DNA from 4 places in the Marinomonas primoryensis genome. Region 1 is predicted to be linked to each of the others. Evidence: predicted binding sites of a transcription regulator. Region 1 holds the regulator's gene; each other region holds the start of a gene.
What was found. The regulator LexA, encoded in region 1, represses DNA repair genes until DNA is damaged. The targets are predictions, from matches to a motif close to TACTGTNTANNTANACAGTA.
Positions count from the first base shown of each region.

Region 2: MP3633_RS11070 (S24 family peptidase) is a predicted target of LexA. The motif match lies at 1,717-1,736, and genes of this name have one in related genera.
Region 3: recN (DNA repair protein RecN) is a predicted target of LexA. The motif match lies at 2,333-2,352, and genes of this name have one in related genera.
Region 4: MP3633_RS19090 (YebG family protein) is a predicted target of LexA. The motif match lies at 2,522-2,541, and genes of this name have one in related genera.

Region 1 is NZ_CP054301.1:2,012,365-2,016,987, reverse strand. Features, by position in the region: gene dinG (ATP-dependent DNA helicase DinG) at 92-2,215, opposite strand; gene lexA (transcriptional repressor LexA) at 2,285-2,905, shown strand; gene MP3633_RS09235 (hypothetical protein) at 2,965-3,231, opposite strand; gene MP3633_RS09230 (DUF6586 family protein) at 3,234-3,701, opposite strand; gene topA (type I DNA topoisomerase) at 3,698-4,623, opposite strand, start outside.
Region 2 is NZ_CP054301.1:2,386,867-2,391,489, reverse strand. Features, by position in the region: gene MP3633_RS11090 (sensor domain-containing diguanylate cyclase) at 1-254, shown strand, start outside; gene csrA (carbon storage regulator CsrA) at 323-544, opposite strand; gene MP3633_RS11080 (LexA family protein) at 675-1,322, opposite strand; gene MP3633_RS11075 (YdaS family helix-turn-helix protein) at 1,406-1,609, shown strand; gene MP3633_RS11070 (S24 family peptidase) at 1,750-2,202, shown strand; gene MP3633_RS11065 (DUF1127 domain-containing protein) at 2,315-2,530, opposite strand; gene MP3633_RS11060 (YaeQ family protein) at 2,969-3,523, shown strand; gene MP3633_RS11055 (dienelactone hydrolase family protein) at 3,558-4,301, opposite strand; gene MP3633_RS11050 (tRNA-queuosine alpha-mannosyltransferase domain-containing protein) at 4,446-4,623, shown strand, end outside.
Region 3 is NZ_CP054301.1:452,305-456,927, forward strand. Features, by position in the region: gene MP3633_RS02040 (outer membrane protein assembly factor BamE) at 1-83, opposite strand, end outside; gene fur (ferric iron uptake transcriptional regulator) at 153-563, shown strand; gene recN (DNA repair protein RecN) at 635-2,305, opposite strand; gene grpE (nucleotide exchange factor GrpE) at 2,491-3,069, shown strand; gene dnaK (molecular chaperone DnaK) at 3,172-4,623, shown strand, end outside.
Region 4 is NZ_CP054301.1:590,018-594,640, reverse strand. Features, by position in the region: gene MP3633_RS02715 (hypothetical protein) at 1-162, opposite strand, end outside; gene MP3633_RS02710 (FKBP-type peptidyl-prolyl cis-trans isomerase) at 390-869, opposite strand; gene MP3633_RS02705 (DUF1439 domain-containing protein) at 976-1,563, opposite strand; gene MP3633_RS02700 (mechanosensitive ion channel family protein) at 1,563-2,453, opposite strand; gene MP3633_RS19090 (YebG family protein) at 2,563-2,988, shown strand; gene MP3633_RS02690 (ABC transporter ATP-binding protein) at 3,186-4,623, shown strand, end outside.

The DNA of each region.
Region 1 (4,623 bases):
TCTATATTGTTTAGAGGTTAATAATTATTACAAGGAGTGTACCTAATTGGTAAGTTTTTATCACCCCTTGCTTACGGTTTGTTGTGCTTAGCTACTGATATCGATAAGGCGGTAAACTATTAATTAATTGTTTGCCGTAACGTTTTGTTCGCAAGCGTTTGTCTAAAATATGAATTTCCCCACTGTCCGTTTCGCTTCTTAGTAGCCGCCCCGTCGCTTGAACCAAGCGCAAAGAAGCATCAGGGATGGTTATTTCCATAAAGGGGTTACCGCCACGTTTTTGAATCCACTCTGCCAATGTTGCTTCGACAGGGTCATCAGGAACAGAAAAAGGAATTTTCGCGATATACACACATGTTAAATAGTCGCCAGGCAAATCCACACCCTCAGCGAAACTCGCCAACCCGAGCAACAAACTCCCCTTCCCGCTATCAATGCTCGCTCTATGCGAATCTAAAATAACGCGCTTAGATTGCTCCCCCTGCATTAGTAGTATTTCCTGTAGTCCAGCAGACAGCGACTTAGCCACCTCTTCCATCTGACGACGAGAAGAAAAAAGCACCAAACTGCCTTTTGCTATATTCACATGCTCATCTAGATAAGCAATAATTTCAGCGGTATGTTGTTCAACACGATTGGGCTCATGCTCCATATCAGGCACCACTAACAAACCATTCGTTTGAAAATCAAACGGACTTATAACACGCAAATATTCGCTTTCTTGAGGTACGCCTGAACGCATATTAAATCGATGAAATTGATTTAATGCCGTTAGCGTCGCTGACGTTACGACCGCACCAAAACACTTATCCCATAACTGCTGCCGTAATGTATTAGCCGCAAGAATAGGCGACCCTCCCAATTCAATATCCTGCTCCATGCCCTGCCCAGACAAAATCAGCCAACGAGCATTAGGCGGATAATTTTGATCATCGACTGTAGAATATAAGCGCCACAAGCCCACACTTTGCTCTAGTCGCCCGAGAATGACGCCCAATATAGGCTGCCAAGTCTCTGCCGTTTCCGATGTCACTCCCATGCCTTCATTTTGTTTGGTCTTTTTACATTCGTCTTGGATACTTTCGATGTTTTTAAACAACTTTTGATAAGACGTTTGCAGGCTGTACGCCAACTGACGAAGTTCATCCGGAACGAGACCAAATTCAAAACGATGCTGATTATTCTCTTGATCCAAGCCTAACCCTTGAATATAAGGGGCTAGACCCTGCTGTGCGTATTGGATGAAATTCACAATACTTTGTATTTGCTGCGGAACTTTTAGCAACAACTGCCCAGTAAGGCTGACATCATCTGTCAACTCCTGCTTCAAGTTGACCAAGTTTTTCTCAAGCTGACGAAGCCAAGCAATACTTTGCTGCAAACGCACTTCATGCCGAAAGTGACCTATCGCTTTATCTGGAAGATGATGACCCTCATCAAATACATAAATAGTTTCTTTTGGGGGTGTCAGTATTGCACCACCACCCAGAGACAAGTCGGCTAGCACCAAATCATGGTTCGCCACTATAACATCTGCTACTTCAATCTCGGCTCTCGCTTTAAAAAACGGACACGCAGAATAGTTAGCACAATTTCGATTTGTACACTGTTGGTGATCGGTGGTTAAGCGACGCCAATCTTGATCGCGAATAATTCCTGCCCAATTATCTTTATCGCCATCCCATTCACCTTTTCCCAAGGCGGTGTCCATTTCTTGATAAAGAGCTGTGTTTACATCATCCGAGTTAAGGTGTTGCTCAAAAAGACCAGCGAACATGTCTTCCATGGCCTGTTCTTCTGAGCTTAAAAAGCCTTCAAGGTTATTCAGACACAAATAGCGCCCTCGCCCTTTCGCCAGTGTGTATTTAAAACTCAACTCAGTATGCTCAAGTAGATCTGGCAACTCCTTATGAAGAATCTGCTCTTGTAGCGCCACCGTGGCAGTAGATATGATTAATTTAAGGCCTCGAGCTTTCGCAATAGGGATTGCAGCCAAGCAATAAGACAAAGTTTTGCCTGTGCCTGTGCCTGCCTCAATGACCGCGACATGTTTTTCATCGAGTCGCTCACCCTCACTACCTTGTTTTATATTACCCAAAGTTCGTGCGATGGCGCCTATCATTTCCCGCTGGCCAGCCCTTGGTTTATGGGACTTCGCCTCTAAAGAGGCTCGGTAAGCAAGTTGTATTTGTTTTTTTAGTTCATCTGAAAGCATTTATATCATTGAGATTAGTTAAGAATACTGTATATAATAACAGTTACTGTATAAACAACCAGATAACCTATGATTAAATTAACCAAAAGACAATCTGACGTACTAGAAACCATTCGCGAATTTATTAGTGAAACTGGTTTTCCACCAACCAGAGCTGAAATAGCTCGTCGACTTGGGTTTAAATCCCCCAATGCCGCCGAAGAACATCTAAAAGCCTTGTGTAGAAAAGGGGCTATTGAAATGCTCTCGGGCGCCTCTCGTGGGATTCGCTTAGTTAATCAAGCGTCGAACGACGAACCAGAAGACCTTGGACTGCCTATTATAGGAAAGGTCGCTGCAGGTTATCCGATTCTTGCTCAGGAAAACATTGCCTCTCACGTCAACATACCAGCAAGCATGTTTTCTCCAAAAGCAGACTATTTTCTCTCTGTTTCTGGAACAAGCATGAAAAACATTGGCATTATGGAAGGCGATCTTTTAGCTGTTCATAAAACCACCACCGTTCAAAATGGCCAAATCGTCGTTGCTCGAATAGGCGACGAAGTGACGGTAAAGCGATTTGAACAAAATGGCAGCATTGTTCGACTCATTCCAGAAAATGAAGACTTCAATGACATTATCGTCGACCTAGAAAGCGAAGAGTTTGTTATTGAAGGTCTTTCCGTCGGCGTTATCCGCCAAGGAATTTAGCGCTCAACAAAAAGGCGAAGCCATCGCTTCGCCTTTTACCTTAACTATATTCCTAAAGTTCAATGCAGTATCTTCGGTCGTAAATCTTCATCTTCAAGATATCCGGACTCTTCATCAAAATAAGTCTCCTCCGAATAAACAAAATCAATACCCGCATGAAACATGCATTTTGCCAGTTCAAAATAACGATCCTGTAAAGAAGATCTTGTGTCATCCGATATCTGCAAGGTTGCCAATGGCATTGTTTCCTCTCCGTCTTCACTGGCCGGTCTGAGCACAATATCGCCGTTATCCAGCTCAACAATTTCTAGGTAGGACTCTTTCATATTCAATACTCTGATGACTCTTCTCTAAAACGTAATACTAACTCAACTAAATTAGCCAAGTAAAAGCCAACCGAAGCGCCCGCGTCACTTCCACGTCCGATGACATTATCATCTTCAACAATAGACCTAGCAGCACAACACTCTAGCTGAACCAAGTAAGCTTGATGCAACTGAGAGCACCAAGAGTCTGAGCGAGATAACAAGCCACTCAGCTCACTTAACACGGGCACCATCATTTGCTTCGTTTCCGCTTCAGCTAATAATTTAGCGACATCCAACGACCCAGATAATGAATAGGCAGAGGAAACTTCTTTCAATAAACCATTCAGCGCACTTCTTAACTGAAAAATAGCCGAGCTTTCCAACCCTACACCCAACCACTTTTCTTCACTGTTTTGGCTTTGTTTAATAAAGCGCCTTGCCGTATCTATCTTTTGGTTCGTTAGGCTAGCAAAACTTACACTACTCATTTCTTCTTCTTACCTTCCTCGATGACCCATTTAGAACCAACGAAGTAGGCTTTCCAGCCAGTTGGCTTGCCGTCCTCTTCTGTCATCACATATTGCTCCTTAGTTTTACGGCTATAGCGAATAACAGTTGGGAGACCATCACCATCCGCCACAGGGGCTTTGGCAAAGAAATGGTATTTGGGATCTATTTGATCCATATAGGGAAGCAATTCTTTTACAAGGGGCGCGCGCGTTTCTCGTTTACGAGGGAACTGACTCGCCGCCAAAAACAAACCTGTCGCACCATCACGTAAAATATAATGATCTTCAACTTTTTGACAAGCAAGATCCGGCATTGGAACAGGGTCCATTTTGGGTGGCGCAGCCTCACCACTCTTCAATAATTTACGTGTATTTTTACACTCTTCATTGGTACATCCGAAGTACTTACCAAAGCGCCCTGTTTTTAACTGCATATCAGAAGAGCATTTATCACATTCTAGCAAAGGCCCATCGTAGCCTTTTATCTTAAATGTGCCCTGCTCTACTTCATAACCTGAGCAAGATGGGTTATTACCGCAAACATGAAGCTTGCGATGCTCATCCATCAAGTAGCTGTCCATCGCTGAACCGCAAATAGTACAGCGGTGCTTATTAATTAGAGCTTTAGATTCGCCCTCTTCGTCATCAACCGCAACAACGTCATCCCCACGAATAAGGTTAATAGTTGCCTTACAGCGCTCTTTTGGCGGTAATGCGTATCCAGAACATGACATAAATACACCAGTACTCGCTGTGCGAATCTGCATAGGTCGAGAACATGTCGGACATTCAATGTCCGTTGGTGTCGGCTCATTTAGCATCATGCCGCCATCTGGTGCTTCGGCTTTGGCCAAAACACCACTAAAGTCTTTATAGAACGCATTTAGCGTTTTAATCCAAT
Region 2 (4,623 bases), 370 kb from region 1:
GTTCAGGTGGGGAGGAGTTTATAGTAATACTGCCAGGTAAAAAACCACAGCACGCGATAGACTTAGCCGAAGAAATACGCGTGCTTGTGGCGCAAGAAGTGATACCGCAAATTGCTAGACCCATTACTATTTCGCTTGGTGTTTCTAATTGGAATCATACAATGGAGGAAGGAGATGCATTCAAGCGCGCCGACCTTGCTATGTACGAGTCAAAAAACGCAGGACGTAACCGTGTTACAAGTCGTTTTTACTAATTGCATTTAAGCGCAAGTCAATCAGACCGAGGGGCTTCCCAGAACTTACTAGGTGGTATAGACCCATTTTACAGCGACGAGCTCGCAGTGTTTGTTTTTTGATTAGATGGATCCGTTTTTTGTGCCTGGGAGGATTGAATTCGGTTATAAATTTCTTCTCGATGAACGCTCACATCTTTTGGTGCTTTAATGCCAATGCGAACTTGAGGGCCTTGTACACTGATCACCATGATTTCCGTATCGTCTCCGATAATGATTTTCTCGCCGGGGCGTCGAGTGACTACGAGCATGATTCCATTCCTTTATTGGTTGTAGGCGATATTAAAAATACAGTTTATGTTGTTAGTTTGTCAACAATTTACAGTTTAAGATTTCTTAATTAGCTAGGGCTTGCTAGGAGTTTTGTGCTTGCTGGGTGGCTTAAAAGAGGGCTCTTGCTTGTTTGACAACGCCAATAATATTGACTTTTTTAGATACTTCAATCGGTCGGTAATTGGGATTTAATGGTTTTAAGTAGATTTGACCTGCGTCTATGACGAGCTTTTTAAAGGTAACTTCGTTGTTGCCTTCGGTATTGGCAACAATCAAATCACCATTTTTGGCGTTTTGATTTGGTTCAACAAGGATAAGGTATCCTTCTGGAATACTAATGCCGGAAACCGACGTCATGCTGTCGCCAACTACTGTTAGCCAAAATGCATTTCTAGATGTCTCAATAGGTGAATCTAACCATTCCGAATGATTGCTTAGATTTTTGTGTGCTGGCCATGCCGCTGCTTGCAAAGCGGTAATAATAGGTCGCTGATTATCTAATAGTGACTGCTGGGAAGGGGTGCCATTGTTATAACTGGACAGATTTTCTCTAACTTCGCACGCCGTTCCAAGTAATAACCACTCAGGGTCACAGCCAATCTCTTTAGATAGGCTTATTAATTTTCGAGGATTTTGTGTTCTGCCGTCCTCGATTTTTTGCAGCGATTGCTGTGTAATGCCAACACGTTTTGCTAACTCTGCTTGAGTTAGTCCTAGTTCTGTTCTTTTTTTCTTAACACGTTCAGCGATAGTCATTTCCTAATGATTACAACTTTATCTGTATTTGACAAACAATAAAAACTGTTATCATATACAGTAAAGGTTGTTAAGGAGGTTATATGTCAGCCATTGCAAAAGTAGTCGTAGTTGTAGGAAGTCAAACGGCACTTGCTCGAATGTTAGGTGTGAAACAAGCTCATGTTTGGAACTGGTTACATGTCCATAAGCGTTGCCCTGCCAAATATATACGGCGAGCCTCGTTAGTAACTAAGGGGGAAGTAACTGAAAGTGAGCTTCTGCAAGATCATGAAAGGATATCTTGAGTGTTAATTAAACAGAATCATTATGATGGTGTTTCTAATCTGTTCAATCGTCGTTTAATTGTGTTTGTTTATTAAAATTTACTAGGTTATTCGCGGTGTTTAAATCATACTGTACAGATATACAGTTTGAGTGTTTTTTTATGCGCGTTTCGTATCTTGGTTCTTCAGAGTCTGCTGCTTTCATTGCGGCAAACAGTATCCGAATTCCTCTTTACTCGGAGTCAGCTAAGCTTTCTCCGAAGAGTCAGCCGTCTAAAGATAAATCTTTGGACCTTAATACCTTATGTATTCAAAACCCGACGTCGACCTTTTTTGTACGAGCTCAAGGTGAATCGATTGCCAAAGTCGATATTCAAACGGGTGACGTGTTAGTAGCGGATCGTTCATTAACGGCTCGCCATGGGGATATTGTTATTGCCTATGAGCATGGCAAGATGTCGGTCATGATATTGGAGTTAAAACCTGATGTACTGCTTCGACCTAAAAACAAAGCCTATGCGGCAAGCGCTGCTCCTGTTGTCACATCAGAAACGTCGAGCTTAGAAATATTTGGCGTTGTGACCAGTGTGGTTCGTCAGTTAGATCGTGGTTAACATTTATCTATTGTAATAAAAACGCCTTTCACTACATGGTAGTGAAAGGCGTATTGGCCATCCAGCCTAGTGTTTTACCGTCACTTTAGAGCCTTCTATGGTGACGATCGAATTATCCGTCGCTCGGTTGCTCTCCCGGCGGAATTTGAGACTTTCCTATTACTGTCTTTTCGATGTCTTTGTTACCCGCTAATGGACGAATGTGCCCGTTGTCACGATAGAAACCAATGTCTTTTAAGTAGTGGTCGTCAAGTTGACGAAAAACTTGGTTGGTGCGGCGAGTTTCGAAGTAGTCTTTGGCTGCGTTGAATAGGGCAATGATACTCATAAATGTTCTCCAAATTAGTGTTATTGGCGGAACTTACGAGGCTTTTTTATAGAAGTGACCGCGTAAATTCCGCGGTCAATAGTGAATTACACAGGCATTGAACGCGTGGACAAAGTTGAGCGAATTCGTGAATAGCAAGTCGCCATCGAAGAAGCATAATGATTCAGTGTTTGTTTAGTCATCTGTCTTCTCCTTCATCTTTGTGTGGTATTCAATTGTGTAATTTTTGCTCTTTGAGCTCCTCGATTGAGCCTTTTTTCATGCCTTATGTCAATTGCTTATATCGAAATAATGTTTTTTTATTTTGTTTTTTTTGCTGGCCTCTTTTTGTCATAAAAACAATTGGCTGGTGATGATATTGCTGCTGCTTTTTGCTGTACAATTCATCGCGATTTTTATTGTCCTTTTTTTGTATTTAATCAGTGTAGTAGACCCCCCATGGCGACAAAAGCAACAGTTTATAAAGCATCGGTTCAAGTGTCTGATATGGACCGAAACCATTACCAAAGTTATGATTTAACCTTGGCATTACACCCTTCTGAAACCGAAGAGCGAATGATGGTTCGCTTGGCGGCGTTTGCTTTGTTAGCAGATGAAAAAGAAGGCGGTGAACAGTTAGGTTTTTCTAAGGGAATTAGCACAGAAGATGAGCCAGATCTTTGGCAGAAGAATTATTCCGATGAAATTTTACTGTGGGTGGAACTAGGTCAGCCAGATGAAAAGCGTTTACGAAAAGCCTGTGGGCGTGCTCAACAAGTAGTGGTCGTGAACTATAATGACAAATCAGATATTTGGTGGGAACAAAATAAAGGCAAAAATAGCCGTTTTGATAACATGCGAGTGTTGCAGTTTTCAGAAGTACAAGTACAAGCTTTGGCGAAAATTTGTACGCGCTCTATGCAGCTAAATGTCACGATTCAAGACAGCGAAATGTGGATCTCTGGTGAGTTGGGCGAATGCGCGTTAACACCAATGTGGCGAGGCGAGTCATAAGCTCGCTTCACACATTGATGTAAGTTTTACCGAATCAGGCTTTGTGTAGCGTGCTATGAAACAGGGCAACCGCCTTGTTATAGCATTCTAAAGCGAGGGCTGGGTCGTAACGATCGCCTTCGTCTCGCATGAACGCATGTTGACCGTTAAACTCATGCCACGTAAATAAGCGATCCGTATCGATCAATTGTTGATATACCTTTTGTCGACCTTGTGTTGAAACATGCGGGTCTTGCTTACCCCACACCATGACCAATTCTCCTTGAATGTCCTTGGTACGAGTGAAGGAGTCGTTATCTTCTTCGCAAGGGATGGTGTTGGAGTGAATGTCAGTTGCATACAGGCAAAAAGCCGATTGGATACAAGGGTTCAAAGCCGCTCGATACGCCAAATGACCGCCTAAGCAAACGCCCATCGCACCAAATTGGCCTGTGCAATACTCTTCCTGTTCAAAGTAACTAATCATCGCAACAGTGTCGCTGTCGTGAGCTTCAAGCGTTTTAGTGAATTTGTCGGAATTGCCTTTGTCTTTCCCCTCGTCATCGTAGCCCAAGACGGTACCAATTGGATTAAGCTCATGAAAAACTTCTGGAACGATAACCACAAAACCATGCCCTGCCATCATCGCGGCTGAACGAGCGATAGGTGAGGTTTGTTGGAAAATTTCAGAATAAAAGAAGATACAAGGAAAGCGACCTTCGGCTTGAGGGCGATAAACAGTACAGCGCATGGTGCCAGTTGGCGTGTTAATATCTTGATCGTGTCGTTGAATGATCATGGTTTTCCTTAAACGATTCGTTATTTTCCTACATGATATTCGACCCAAGACAGATGAGCTAGCAGTAAGCCGTGAATAATGTGCTTCGGAAAGGCTGAAAGCATTCGATTTAAAATCGACAAAAAAGATAAGTGAGAAGAACACGTGCGAATTTTATTGATTAGTGCTTATGAGGCGAGCAGCCATAAGGCTTGGGCAAACACCTTAATGAAGGGTCTGAGTGAGCATCGCTGGAGCTATTTATTTTTACCTGCTCGACATTTTGCTTGGCGTATTCGAGGCAATGCCATGAGTTTTGCTTTTGATCCTAGGTTCAAATCTA
Region 3 (4,623 bases), 1.6 Mb from region 1:
ACCGGAACCTTGTAAGGTGGTGGGAATAAACTGCATGCGCCAAGTGAAAGTGCCGCGCATAGTATAAAAACTGATTTTTTCATTTGTATTATCCTTACTCTGGTATGCTAATGATAAAGTAATTATCAATAAGATCGAATAGAGAATGACTCATGACTAGCGAAAATCAAGAGCTAAAGAAAGCGGGACTCAAGGTAACTTTGCCACGAGTGAAAATTTTACAAATTCTTGAGACTGCAGGTGACCGCCATATGAGCGCGGATGATGTCTATCGTACCCTGCTCGATCAAGGTGAAGACGTAGGCCTAGCAACGGTCTATCGTGTTTTAACTCAATTCGAAACGGCTGATTTGGTTCAGCGCCATCACTTTGAAGCAGGCACTGCTGTTTTTGAATTGGCGAAAGGCGATCATCACGATCACATGATTTGTTTAGAGACTGGTAAAGTGATTGAGTTCGTTGATCCTATTATTGAGCAACGTCAGCATGAAATTGCTGAAGCGCATGGCTTCGATATTGAAGATCACAGTCTGATTATGTATGTGCGTCCAAAGAAAAAATAAACACTCTCTTACGTTATAGTGAGTGTGAAGGGCTTAAACTGCAGAGTTTAAGCCCTTTTTTGAATTTCTTGTTACTGTAACTGAACATTCCCAAGCATTTCACGAGCGTGCGCTAAGGTTTGCTCTGTAAGTTCTAGTCCACCTAATAGGCGTGCAATTTCGTGAGTGCGTTCTTGGTCCTTTAACAATGCCACTTGTGAAGATGTTGCTTCATCCGCAACTAATTTACTGACGCGTAGGTGTTGATTGCCTTGCGCAGCGACTTGAGCTAAATGAGTAACACAGAAAACTTGTCCGCGTTTGCCAACAGAGCGAAGCATGCGGCCGACCACTTCGGCGATACCGCCACTGATACCAACGTCTACTTCGTCAAATACCAAGGTCGGAATAATCGATGTGTGCGCGGTGACCACTTGGATACCTAAGCTGATTCGTGACAACTCACCGCCTGATGCCACTTTGCGTAGTGGTTGAGCTGGCTGCCCTGGGTTGGAGGCGATCATGTATTCGATGTCTTCAAAGCCGTTAGCCGTCACTTGATTAAGTGGTTGGCACTGAATAAAGAAACGGGCATGGGGCATACCTAAGCCATGAACTTGTTCTTCCACTTTTTGAGCGAGGTCGTCTTTCGCTGTGATGCGCTTCTCGGTCAATGTTGTGGCAAGTGCAGTTAGGTTTTCGTAGGCTTGTTCTTCTTTTTCTTTTAGTGACTCTAAGCTTTCTTCACTGCCTTGTAGGCTATTCAGTTCTGTTTCGACACTTTCTCGCAATATTAAAAGTGTTTCTGGGAGTGTCCTATGTTTTCGAGCCGTTTCATAAATATCGGATAAGCGCTGCTCTACCTCGGTAAGGCGTTCTGGGTTTTGCTCCAGCGTATCTTGGTAATGATGTAAACTATCTGCGGCTTCTTGGGCTTGAATAAGCGCGGTGTTCATCATTTCGAGCGCGCTTTCGAGCTCTTTGGTGGTAGGGTTGATTTGGTTAGCGCTATTAATGGCTTGATGTAATAAAGAGCAAACGTTGCCTTCGTCGCTGTCAATCAAAATGCCACTGGCTTGATAGGCTTTAAATTGCGAATCAGCAATGTTGGATAAAAAGGCTTGTTCGTTTTCCAGTGCTTCAATCTCACCTTTTTGCAGATCGAGTTGCTGGAATTCTTGAGCTTGATAGGCGAGGAGTTGAATTTTAGCATTTTGTTCAGATGAACGATTTTGTTGAGCAGACAGCTCTTCTTTTAGCTGTCGCCAGACAGTGTATTGCTGGTTTACTTTTTTACTTAAGTCAGTCAACTGGCCATAGGCATCAAGTTGTTGCCTTTGTGCATTCTTTTTTAATAAAGACTGATGTTCGTGTTGTCCATGAATATCAACAAGTTGACTGCCCACTTCTTTTAAATCGCTTAAGGTACAAGGGCGACCATTTATATACGCTTTCGAACGGCCTTCCTTGCTGATGACGCGACGTAGTATGCAATGTTGGTCATGTTCTAGGTCTCTTTCCTCAAGCCATTTATGAACATGAGGGTATTGCTGTATATCGAAGCTGGCGCTGATGTCAGCTCTTTTTTCACCATGCCTTACAACCGCGGCGTCAGTACGATCGCCTAAGCATAAAGACAAGGCGTCCACCATAATGGACTTACCGGCGCCCGTTTCACCTGAAATCACGGTCATGCCTTTTTTGAATTCCAGCTCTAGGGATTCAACAATGGCGAAGTTGGAGATAGCGATACTGGTCAGCATAGAGTGCTCCGAAATAGAAAATATTTTATATGGTTATTTATACAGTAGTTGGTTGTTTTTTGACAAGTCTAGTTCGCAAATTTAATTCCCATGAAATTAATGCGGTTTTAGTATTGAAAGGTAAAAAGCTGTCCCCATATAACCAGCACAGAGAAAGAATTGTTTCTGTTATTTGGAGTTAAAGAATGAGTGAGCAGCAAAAAAATCCTAATCTAGACGCGGAGCAAGTTTTGAAAAGCGAAACGCAAAACGAAACAGTAGAAGAACTTTTGGAGCCTGAAGTAGAGCTTTTAGAGGAAGTTACTGAAAATGATGAGCTTGCAAAAGCATTAGAAGAAGTCGCTCAGTATAAAGAAGCGGCACTTCGAGCTCATGCCGATGCGCAAAATGTGCGCCGTCGTGCGGAGCAAGATGTTGAAAAGGCGCATAAATTTGGCGTCGAAAAATTTGCGAAAGCAATTGTAGGTGTTGCGGATAATCTTGAGCGAGCGCTGACATCGGCCCCTGAAACAGGTGAATCAGACCCTGTTCGTGAAGGTGTTGAGCTTACGCTAAAAGATTTGCTTGAAACCTTAGCGCGTTTTGAGGTGGCCGTGGTTGATCCACATGGCGAACCTTTCGACCCAGCATTGCATCAAGCGATCACCATGATGCCAAATCCTGAGTTAGAGCCAAACACGGTAATGGATGTTGTGCAAAAAGGTTATACGCTTCATGGCCGTCTATTGCGTCCAGCAATGGTTGTGGTTTCAAGCGCGGCTTAAATTGCCTGTCATTTTTTTGACACTAAGCGCTTGAAATATAAAAAAGCGGACCCAAATACAGAATCATCATTGTAATAAACGAATTTATTGGAGAGACAAACCATGGGTAGAATCATTGGTATTGATTTAGGTACAACGAACTCTTGTGTTGCCGTATTAGATGGCGAGAAAGCACGCGTAATTGAAAATGCTGAAGGCGATCGCACCACACCGTCCATCGTTGCTTATGCAGAAGACGGTGAAGTGTTAGTCGGTCAATCTGCTAAGCGTCAAGCGGTAACAAACCCAACAAACACTGTGTTTGCTGTTAAGCGTTTGATTGGTCGTAAGTTTAAAGACGATGTTGTTCAAAAAGACATCTCTATGGTGCCTTACAAAATCGTAGCTGCGGATAACGGTGATGCATGGGTAGAAGTGAAAGGCGAGAAAAGAGCGCCACCACAAATTTCTGCTGAAGTTCTTAAGAAAATGAAGAAAACAGCGGAAGACTTCCTAGGCGAAAAAGTAACAGAGGCGGTTATTACAGTACCTGCCTACTTCAACGATTCTCAGCGTCAAGCAACAAAAGACGCGGGTAAAATCGCTGGTCTAGAAGTGAAACGTATTATCAACGAACCAACGGCAGCGGCTTTGGCTTACGGCCTAGATAAAAGCACTGGCGACTCTACTATCGCGGTTTATGACCTTGGTGGTGGTACGTTCGATATTTCTATCATCGAAATCGCTGACGTAGATGGCGAGAAGCAATTCGAAGTACTGTCTACTAATGGCGATACTTTCTTAGGTGGTGAAGATTTCGATATGCGTATTATCGAATTTTTAGCGGCTGAGTTTAAAAAATCATCTGGTATCGATCTACATAACGATCCATTGGCACTACAGCGTTTAAAAGAAGCAGGCGAAAAAGCGAAAGTTGAGTTGTCTTCTTCTTCTCAGACAGAAGTTAACTTGCCTTACATCACAGCAGATGCGTCTGGCCCTAAACATTTGAACGTGAAATTGACACGTTCTAAGTTAGAGTCTTTGGTTGAAGAGCTTGTATTGAAATCTCTTGAGCCTTGTCGTCAAGCATTGAAAGATGCCGACCTGACAGCGGCTGACATCGATGATGTTATCTTGGTTGGTGGTCAAACACGTATGCCAATGGTTCAAGCGAAAGTAACTGAATTCTTTGGTAAAGAACCACGTAAAGACGTGAACCCAGATGAAGCCGTTGCAATTGGTGCTTCTATTCAAGGTGCGGTGCTTTCTGGTGATGTAAAAGACGTTCTTCTTCTAGACGTTACACCACTGTCTTTAGGTATCGAGACTATGGGCGGCGTGATGACGGCGCTGATCGAGAAAAATACGACGATTCCTACTAAGAAGTCTCAGACTTTCTCTACAGCAGAAGACAATCAAAATGCAGTGACTATCCATGCATTGCAGGGTGAGCGTAAACAAGCGTCTCAGAATAAATCTCTAGGTCGTTTTGACTTGGCTGACATTCCACCTGCTCCACGTGGCGTGCCACAAATCGAAGTAAGCTTCGATCTTGATGCCAACGGTATCTTG
Region 4 (4,623 bases), 1.4 Mb from region 1:
AAACACACGCTGATGCAACAATACGGCATCGGTGATATCCAAGCGTTCCGCATATTCTTCCGTAAGATTTAAATAATAGTAGAGCAATTCCGGCGAATCTGCACATTGACCTGCTTGAATGGTTTGCTCAAGTACTGAAAATGGTACCAAATAGCGACTCATCGCGCTGCCCTCCAAATAATACAAATGATAACTATTATCAATAATGTGTATGAATGGCAATCCTGTCAAGGTGTTGATAACGATTCTTATTAATTATTACTGTTTTTTACTCTATCCTGATAAGCATCAGTATAAAAAAGCCTCGAATAAAATGAAAAAGCCCCTGCTACATTAAAGTAACAAGGGCTTTCATTTAACCATTCATTCCGTCTATAGGAATTTAATGCTTAATGATGATGACCACCAACGCCATGAGAATGACCATGCGCAATTTCATCATTGGTGCCTTCACGCGCATCGACTATCTGAATATTGAACGTCAAGTCTTTACCTGACAATGGATGATTAAGATCCACTGTCGCATGCTTCAATCCGGCTTTAATAATAGTAACTTGGCGCATGCCTTGGTCCGTTTTCACCATAGCCACCATGCCTGTTTTCCAACGCTTCGCACCCTGCAAGTGTTTAATCGGCATTTGCTGCGTGCGATCTTCATGGCGTTCACCGTAAGCGTCAGCACACGCTACCGTCACTTCAAACTCATCACCCACTGCTTTTCCTTCCATGGCTTTTTCTAAACCTGGAATGACATTACCGTGACCATGAAGGTAGGTCGCAGGATCTTTGCCCGCAGACGTTTCGATAAGCTCTTCGCCGTGACGCAAAGTATAATGAAATTGGACGACTTGGTTGTCTGCAATCGACATGCTGTTTCCTCATTTAAATTCAATAATTAAGCGTGACTGCTCATTTTATGGCGGCATTATAAAGGCTGTGAAGAAACTTACCTAGACCCTTATTCAGTCTCTTTCACTAAAAAATAGACAGCTCTAATGAATCTTCTTTAATAATAATGTTCTTTACTAACGCCGCAGCGGTTTTTTCGAAAGGAGAGTGATTTAACACATAAACGGGGTGCTCATCAAAATACTCAACGAGTGCTTTTTCGAAATCACCATGCAAAGAGCCCAGCGTTGAACGCAGCACTTTGTCATTAAAGCTTGAGCCTTCTACATTAATTTTAGTGATTTTTGGCGCCACTAAATACAATCGATCTTCTTCAATTCGCACACCCGATTCAAACGAAGGACTTACTTTTGTGGTTAACGAAAAGGTCTGACCAAAAGCCGTCAATGTCCCCGTCATATTGCTGATCAAATCCACCAATACTAAGCCACCGTCGCGTTCGGTAAAATCCACATCGGCAGAGTCGATGAGCAAATCAAGATTGAGTGTATTATTGTCTAACGTTAGCTTTATATGGTTTTTTTGAGGCTGAGCGAGCTGCTTCGCTACTTCTTGATTCACTTCTGCTTCACCAACACGGAAACTATTACATCCAGTTAATAGTAACGATGCAACGACCAGAACACCGACGCTAACTATATGGTCTAATCTCATTATTCTCTCCCAGTCACATCGACAGCCATGCTGCGCATTTCAAACCAAAATCGCATAAAATCTTCTGTTACTTTTTGCTCAATATCGACGGCTTCTTCAGTGGGACAAAACAAAGAAACCGTAAAAACGTTAAAGCCCTCTGGGGTCGTAGTGATGCGTACTCGCGGCTCTGGGCCGGAAATCTTAATGTCCAATCGCTTCTCGATTAAGCTGTTATAACGGGTCGCTACCTCATGAAAATGTTCGCTGTATTCTCGAATTCTCTCGAGTATCTGCTCTTTAATAGCAAACAGGTTTACGTCATCGGTATTGCGACAAACAGAAAAGGTATGCGTCACATAACGACGCATATAGTTCAAGTTTTGCACCGTATGAACCAATAAAACACTGTTCGGCACTACTGTAGTACGCCCTGTGTAAGTGTAGCTCCCGCCTTTTAAATCCACTTCAAACAACGTCGTTGAAAGCCAATCACTGTCCGTGACTTCGCCTTCATAATTAGCAATACGGATCCAATCTCCAACCTGATAAGGCCGTGTGCTCGCGCGATAAAATGCACCAACGATACAGGCGATAAATTCTTTTGTTGCGATGACCAACGCCACCATAAAGGCAGCGATCGAAATCGCGATATTTTGTAATTCAGATGACCAAATTAGAATAAAGCCAACAACTAAAAAAAGGTTAAATATGTTATCGACCGTATTGATTCTCTGACGCTTTTTATCGTGTTCAATATTCTGATTCACACGAATCATACGTTTCGTGTAACGACGCACAATATAAAACAGTAAAGCCCAAGAAATGGTTAACGCAATTTCAACATGGTCTGTAATGATAGAAAAATCTAATTGGGATAAATCGAGTTGCATAAAAACCGTTTCCTTCATCAAGAGCGCCACTTTAACAATCATTACTCAGATCAACAAATAAAAGCACTAGACAAGAGGGAAAATAACACTGTATATTTATACAGTATATTATTTCACGAGGTGGATCATGCCTGTAATTATCAAATATGTTGTAGAACGCGATGGAATCGAAAAAATGACGTTTACTTCAAAAACGGAAGCCGATGCGTACGATAAATTGTTGGATACGGCCGAAGCGCTGTATGAAATATTGGATCAAAGCAATCTAGCCGGTGACCATAGTCAAAAGGAAGCACTCTCCATGTACCTAGCGGAGAACAAAGAATCGCTCTTAGACGTTTTAGGTACCAAAAAGAAAGCCCCCCAAAAGTCTAAAAAAACCAACAGTAAAGCAACAAATGCTCAGCTTGACCTGACCGAATCACCGTCTAAAAAAGCCCTAGAAGATCTGGTTATAGAACCGGATGAAGAAGCGGTTTACGACGAAGATGAAAACACCGTCGTATTTGATGATGAAGAGGTAAGCGACTTCGTTGAAAGTGATGCCGCATAATGCGGCATCAAATACCGCTGCCAGCCATTTCTAATGATCGCCGTCGTCATAAGCACAATTAATACTCAGAGCCTTTGCATCAAGGGCTTTTATTTCTCGATCTAAATCCTGACGCTCCAAAAAAATTCTCTCCAACGCGCGCTCTCACGTATACTTTACATCGTACTTCCTCACCCTTTTTTTAATCAGGACTTTTAATGAAGCCTACCGACTCGCCTAAAAACACTGTCGATAAAAACATGCTCGGCGTCTTTCGCTATAGCCGTCGGGCGATCAATTTGGTGTGGCAGACGTCTCCCTCTCTTACCATTGGGCTCACACTCGCCACCTTGATTGCAGGCGTACTACCTGCCGCGATGGCCTACGTCGGACAGTTGATTGTGGACGCTGTATTAGCGGCCATGGAAAGCTACAAGCAAGACCAAGTATTGCACTATGAAACAGCACTTAACTATGTGGTGCTAGAAGGGATATTGGTTCTTATCATTGCCGCGGCACAGCGAGCATTAACGGCGCAGCAAGCCATTCTACAAGGTTTATTAGGTCAAAAAGTTAACTTGATGATCTTAGAAAAAGCCCAAAGCCTAACCCTGTCTCATTTTGAAGACTCTGAGTTTTACGACAAGCTTGTCCGCGCTCGACGCGAAGCATCAAGCCGGCCGCTCGCCTTGGTCAATAAAACTTTTTCGTTACTTCAAAATGCCATTTCTTTATCAAGTTTTGCGGTTTTACTCTGGCATTTTTCGCCATGGGCATTAGCTTTGCTAATCTGTGGCGCGCTGCCCTCTTTTATCGCCGAAGCAAAGTTTTCTGGCGATGCTTTTTTGATGTTCCGCTGGCGCTCGCCCGAAGTCCGACAGCAAAACTATTTAGAAACGTTACTGGCTCGGGAAGACAACATAAAAGAAGTTCGCCTTTATCAGCTGGGAGAGCGTTTTTTACAGCGCTACTCTGAAATTTTCCTCAAACTGTTTAAAGAAAGTAAGCGCCTTATTCTTCGAAGAGAAACCTGGGGCTTTGCTCTTGGTGTCATCAGCACACTGGTATTTTATGGTGCCTACGGCTGGATTGTCAGCGACACTATTATTGGTGCGATCACATTAGGTCAAATGACCATGTATTTACTCTTATTCAAGCAAGGCCAAAGCTCTGTTTCAGCCTCATTGACAGCGATCAGCGGCATGTATGAAGACAACCTTTATTTGTCGAACTTATATGAGTATCTAGAACAGGAAACGCCATCGTCCACCCGTGGTTTATTAATTGGCCCAAAACCAAACGATGGTATTCGCTTTGAAGATGTGTCGTTTCAGTATCCAGGCAGTGAAAAATCCGCGCTATCAAATGTCACGCTGCATATTCGTCCCGGTCACAGTCTCGCTATTGTGGGGGAAAATGGTTCTGGTAAAACCACCTTAATAAAATTACTCACACGCCTTTACAATCCAACACAAGGACGCATTTTATTAGATGGGTTGGATTTACTCGAATGGGATGAAACCGCGCTTCTTAAGCGTGTTGGGGTGATTTTTCAAGATTTTGTACGCTATCAATTTATCGTCGGAGAGAATATAGGGGCTGGCGACAACGACCGCTTCAATGACCAAACTGGTTGGCAGAAAGCCGCCGAGTTAG